DNA from 2 places in the Ohtaekwangia sp. genome. Region 2 is predicted to be linked to the other one. Evidence: riboswitches for the same ligand, from Rfam matches in the RefSeq annotation. Region 2 holds a riboswitch; the other holds the start of a gene.
The links. Region 2 has a riboswitch for S-adenosylmethionine ahead of V7Q33_RS17950 (hypothetical protein). Riboswitches for the same ligand answer to the same signal wherever they lie in the genome.
Positions count from the first base shown of each region.

Region 1: another riboswitch for S-adenosylmethionine. It lies ahead of metH (methionine synthase); the one in region 2 lies ahead of V7Q33_RS17950 (hypothetical protein).

Region 1 covers NZ_DAIQRQ010000003.1:122,907-126,110, forward strand. The annotation lists gene V7Q33_RS02570 (Ppx/GppA phosphatase family protein) at 1-637, opposite strand, end outside; SAM riboswitch class I at 1,105-1,225, shown strand; partial or broken gene metH (methionine synthase) at 1,278-3,204, shown strand, end outside.
Region 2 covers NZ_DAIQRQ010000052.1:8,067-11,270, forward strand. The annotation lists gene V7Q33_RS17945 (YeiH family protein) at 1-1,024, shown strand, start outside; SAM riboswitch class I at 1,282-1,389, shown strand; gene V7Q33_RS17950 (hypothetical protein) at 1,678-2,616, shown strand; gene V7Q33_RS17955 (SusC/RagA family TonB-linked outer membrane protein) at 2,706-3,204, shown strand, end outside.

The DNA of each region.
Region 1 (3,204 bases), on a different contig from region 2:
TAAGCTGGGCAAGCTCAAATATCTTACTGATGTTACCGCCGGTTCCTACTGCGGTTACTCTGCCGTATTCTTCTTTAACGTGTTCCTTGATCCAATGCTCCATGTCTTGCCACATGAGGGGAGAATCAATTTGCTCGAGTACACGTACTGATCCAATCTTGAAAGAGCGGGTTTTTATTTTTTTGCCGCCAGCGTACAAGTTTAACTCGGTACTGCCACCACCCACATCAATATGGAGATATGTTTCGTCTGTGAGGTATGAGCTGATGGCCCGATTGATTAGCTCAGCTTCACGGTTGCCATCGATGATGTTGATGGTGATGCCAAATTCCTCCTGTATCTGGTCGGCTAATTCACTTCCGTTATCAGATTCGCGCATAGCCGAGGTTGCGCAGAACATATAGCTGTCTACCTCATAAAGTTCCAACAACAATTTGTAAGCTTTCATAAGCTTCTTGAACTTGCTGATGCTTTTATCACTGATGCGCTGAGTAGTGAACACATCGTGTCCCAAACGAAGCGGAAAGCGTATGTATTCCAGTTTTTTAAATACCGGGTGTGTTTTATCGTTCGTCAGTACAGTAGAAACCTGAAAGCGTATAGCGTTGGAACCGATGTCGATGGCGGCAATTTTCATTCGGCGCGGAGTATAGATGCTGGATAAAGTACAGATAGCGGAGCCGTTAACACAAACGAGAGGTTACAAATACCCGTGGAATATTGGTTCATGGCTGAGGTACAATTTGGTATTGCAAAGATCATGAAATGATTCGTTCGAGATGCAATCTGCAAAGTTAAATTTCAATAAACGTTTGCGGGAAATGGCAACAGGTTTTGGGCCGCCTGCTGAAAGAATGGGTTACACGTTAACTGTTACAGGTTAACCGTTATAAACTCCACCAAGTAACAGTTAACTTGGTAACCTTAACTATTCGTTAACTGATGTTCCTTGTTCGTTATTAAAATTTCACATCGTTACCTTGTTAATTGTTTTCCACTACACGAAAGCCATCTTCGATTAACGTGTAACAGATAACGGCTAACGCATCGCAGCTCGCAGCTTTAAAGTTTTGTAGTTTCCTTCCTATTCATTTTATTTGTGCTTGCTTATCCAGAAAGACTGAGGGACTGGGCCCGATGACGTCTTAGCATCCTATTCCGGAAGGAATGTTGTGCTAAATCCCTTTCACTACAAATACTTGACTTGTGGTGGAAAAGATAAGTAAACCCACCTTACGGGCTCTCTGGATAGCGAATATCAAATTATGGAGGGCTTTATGAAAATCGAAGACATTTTGAAAGAACGTATCCTCGTAATCGATGGTGCTATGGGTACGATGATTCAGCGGTATAAGCTGGAAGAAGAAGACTTTCGCGGTGAGCGTTTTAAAAACCATCCGTCTCCGCTGAAAGGAAATAACGATGTTCTTTCTATCACGCGTCCGGACATTATTAAAGAAATACATCGTCAATACCTGGAAGCAGGTGCGGATATACTCGAAACCAACACGTTTAGTGGTACAACCATTGCCCAGGCCGATTATCATCTGGAAGATGCGGTATATGACCTGAACTATTACTCTGCAAAGATTGCCAAAGAAGTTGCAGATGAGTATACCAAAAAAGATCCGTCCAAGCCGCGATTTGTGGCCGGTGCTATGGGGCCTACCAACAAGACGGCTTCACTTTCTCCGGATGTAAATAACCCGGGCTATAGAGCGATTACGTTCGATGAGCTTGCCCTTGCATTCAAGCAACAGGCAAAAGGTCTTATAGACGGAGGCGCAGATATACTGCTGCTGGAAACGATTATTGACACACTTAATGTGAAGGCTGCCCTGTTCGCGATACAGGAGTTGTTTGATGAAATTGGCAAGACGTTACCCGTGATGGTGTCAGGAACGATTACCGATGCAAGTGGAAGAACATTATCCGGGCAAACTACAGAAGCGTTCCTTGTGTCTGTATCGCATGTGCCATTGTTAAGTATAGGATTGAACTGCGCGCTTGGTGCGAGCCAGTTGAGACCGTATCTACAGGTGTTGAATGAGAAGGCGCCATTCTTTGTGAGCGCGTATCCAAATGCAGGGCTTCCCAATGAGTTTGGACATTACGATCAAACCCCCGAAGAGATGGGTTCGCAGGTTGAAGTATTTCTCAAGGAAGGATTGATCAATATTGTAGGTGGTTGCTGCGGCACTACACCCGATCATATTAAACTCATAGCATCCATAGCTGCTAAATATAAACCACGACTAATACAGACTTCAGTAGCAGAAACTGTAAACTGATAGTCATATATATACAAAAAAATCATCCGATATATAGTCGAAAGCTAACCTCGAATAATAAAGCAACATCCTGCGAAAGCAGGCTTTGATAATTGACCCACCCATGGATTACAGATTGAAATTAAGTGGCCTTGAAGCAATAGAAATTACACCGCAGTCGAATTTTGTTAACATTGGAGAACGAACGAATGTAACAGGTTCGGCAAAGTTTCTGAAGCTGATTAAGGAAGATAAATTTGAAGAAGCATTGGAAGTAGCACTCGACCAGGTGAGGGGTGGAGCGCAGGTGATTGATGTGAACATGGATGAGGGGATGCTCGACTCCAAAGCAGCCATGGTCAAGTATCTGAACTTAATGGCTTCTGAACCGGAGATTGCAGTTATACCCGTAATGGTCGATTCATCCAAGTGGGAGGTGATCGAAGCCGGATTGAAATGCCTGCAAGGTAAAGGCATTGTAAACTCCATCAGCTTAAAATCAGGAGAAGAAGAATTTATTCGTCAGGCAAAGCTGGTGAAGCGCTATGGAGCTGCTGTAGTAGTGATGGCATTCGATGAACAGGGACAAGCCGATACATACGAACGAAGAATATCGATTTGCAAGCGCGCCTATGATATCATGGTGAACGTAGTAAAGTTCCCTCCGGAGGATATCATTTTCGATCCGAATATATTTCCGGTAGCTACCGGTATAGAAGAGCACCGTAACTACGCACTTGATTTTTTTCGTGCTACCAAATGGATACGCGAAAATTTACCGGGTGCACATGTGAGTGGTGGTGTAAGCAACGTGTCGTTCAGCTTTCGAGGAAATCAGAAAGTGCGCGAAGCAATGCACTCTGCCTTCCTGTATCATGCTATAAAAAATGGTATGGACATGGGTATTGTAAACCCAACGATGCTGGAAGTATAC
Region 2 (3,204 bases):
GTCGTGGCGAAATATGCTCCGCGTATTCCCAATACTCTTTGCACTTACCATGGTCGCCCTGATACTGGCAGGGAACAGCACTATTAAGTCGCTGAATCTTGAAGCTGTCATTTTTAGTCTTTCCATAGGCCTGCTCATTAGCAATGCCACAACACTCCCTGATTGGTTTCGAAGTACACTCTCTACCGAGTTATTTGTCAAGATTGGTCTTGTCTTATTGGGTACCGGTGTAATTTTCACAGATATACTCAAAGCCGGTGGTCTGGGGTTAATACAGGCGCTGGCTGTTGTACTGAGTGTATGGTATTTTGCATACTGGATCTGTCGCAAGCTGAAGCTTGATGAAGAACTTACCATGATGATCTCCAGTGCCGTTTCCATTTGCGGTGTATCGGCTGCTATTGCTACGGCCGGTGCCATACAAGGCGACTCCAAAAAACTCTCGTATGTTATTTCGCTGGTACTTATTGTGGCTATACCCATGATGATCGTGATGCCCTATATCGCCAGCTACTTTCATTTTTCGCAGGAAGTTACCGGTGCCTGGCTGGGTGGTAGCATCGACACCACGGGAGCGGTGGTTGCTTCGGGATCGTTAGTAGGCGACACGGCACTAAAGGTCAGTACGATAGTAAAATTTTCGCAGAATGTATTGTTGGGGGTGGCAGCCTTTGCCATTAGTATATATTGGACGTATACCAACAAAACACAAGCCGATGGCAGTGTAACCAAACCTACACTCGGTGTTATCTGGGAGCGCTTTCCTAAATTTGTGCTGGGATTTGTCGCTGCCTCCCTCCTCTTCTCGTTCATACTGAAAGCCGACACAGTAACCGTTGTAAAAGACAGTTTAAAAAGCATTCAGACGTTGTGGTTCGCCCTCGCTTTTACCAGTATTGGCTTGGAAACAAAATTTTCTGATCTTTTTAACGAAGACAGCAAAAAACCACTTTATGCTTTCCTGATCGCGCAGGGATTCAATATTGTTATCACACTCATTATTGCATTTTTACTATTCAGCTGACAGCATAGCGTGTAGCATTTTCCACAAGTCAATCGCCTGCAAACGCTATATATAGCTTTGAGCACTCTTATATATATAGATCCCACAAACGAGCTGTTTTCATAATTGCTGCCCTAACAACAGTTAGACATCTATATCCTCCTATTAAAAAATTAACACGAAATAGAAGAAAATAAATCGTTGAGCCTTGCATATATAATACCGCCAACATACTTTTGTCTATCGAATTAGTAGACAAATCAATTCCCACCAGATTGATTTTATAGCGAAGAAGGGAGAGAACAGGCTCTGTGAACTTCTGGCAACCAGTCATCCACCAAAGACAAGGTGCTCAAGCCTGCCAATAAAGTTTGGAACTATAAAATCAACCCCATGAAAACGAACAGTTTTTCAACCAGGGCATTCTCTGTTGCGAGATATGCCGCTTCCTTTACACGCTACCACGGTAGTTGTTGCTGTTGTTGTTCCATGTGCTGAGCATATACTATATCTGCGCTCGCAAACCCTTATCATTCGATAAGCACTCATTAACGCTATATGGTTCCGGATACACCGGTCTTAAGGATTTTTTGGTGGAATTTCTTTAAGGCCCGGTGTATACCGTAGCCGCCAATTTCCGGTTGTTTCATTTACCATTTCATTTATAAAAAGACATGAAATCTTTCATTTCCGTATTGATAGTTTATTTCCTGCTGCTCATAGCCAGTGCGAGTGTAGCCCAGGAAACACAGAAAAGCAAAGTGGTGATCACCGGTGTGCGCTTCGCATATCCGCTGGTAGAAAAGTGGATCAAAGACTATAAAACAGTCAATCCTTCTGCAGATATAGTTATCGAGACACGTACTACAACCGATCCGGCCAAGTATGACCTGCTGATCGAAGCATACGAAGCAGAAAAGTCGTTTAAAGATAGTCGCGATTATCTTTACATTGGCCGCTACGCTTTGCTGCCCGTGGCCAACGCGTTTTCCGCTTTCGCCAAGGTATATCATGATAAAGGATTGACAGCCCCGCTGATCAAGCAACTATATTTTCACGACATCCTGGCTGATAAGGATAAGAAGCAGGAAATAAAAGTACCCTATACTATTTACACGCGGCTGCAAAAAGCGGGCGCACCGGTTACGTTCGCACATTACTTTGGTTATGAACAGCAAAACATTTCCGGTAAAGCTATTGCCGGTGCGGATGAGCATTTGATCAAAGCCTTGCTGAAAGATACTACCGGTGTATCGTATGGCACACTCGGACTTCTTTACGATGCAAAAACACGTAAGCCTGCAGCAGGTTTATCCATACTTCCCATCGACCTTGACGATAATGGCCGTGTGAGTGACAGCGAAAAAATATTCGATGACCTTGATGCCGTAATCACACGCCTCGAAAGCGATGAAAAAATCAAAAATATACCGGTAGAGTATCTGCATCTGTCGCTTAGCAAAGTAAATACAAACGCGGAGGCGTTGAAATTTTTACTCTGGGTGATCGACAACAGCCAGAACGATCTTCATGCGTTCGGATACCTGAAGCCGGAGCTCAAGCGCTTCGAGATTGAGAAGGAAAAATTCGAACAACGCGCAGCCGCCCAATAACAGCAACCGGATTTAACAAACTATACTAACAAACAACCTCGCAGCACTCAGAATCGAGCGCTGCATGGTAATCCTTTAACCTTTTAAAAATGAAAAGAATTTTACTGACCACATTCGTCTCGGTTATACTCTCCGGATTTGCCTATGCACAGGAGAAGTTGACCGGGTCTGTTAAAGATGCAGCGGGAGATCCTTTACCCGGTGCTACCATCGTATTGAAAGGATCATCTTCGTATGCTATATCGGATACAGAAGGAAACTTTGAGTTTACACCACCCAAAGAATTTCCGTTTACACTACAGGTAAACCTGGTAGGCTATAAACAACAGGAAGTAGAAATATATGAACTGACCGGCGAACCTACGGACGTTACCCTGCAAATTGAAAATGTGCTGGATGAGATCGTAGTAATCGGTTATGGAGAACAAAAACGAAAAGATATTACCGGCTCTGTTGCTTCTGTCTCGCCTGAGCTGAAAGCCCAGCCGGTGGCTTCGGTGGAACGCTTGCTGCAGGGTGCCGTGGCAGGTGCTGTTGTAACACAAACTTCCGGGCAACCCGGTGGTGGTGTGAGCGTGCAGATACGCG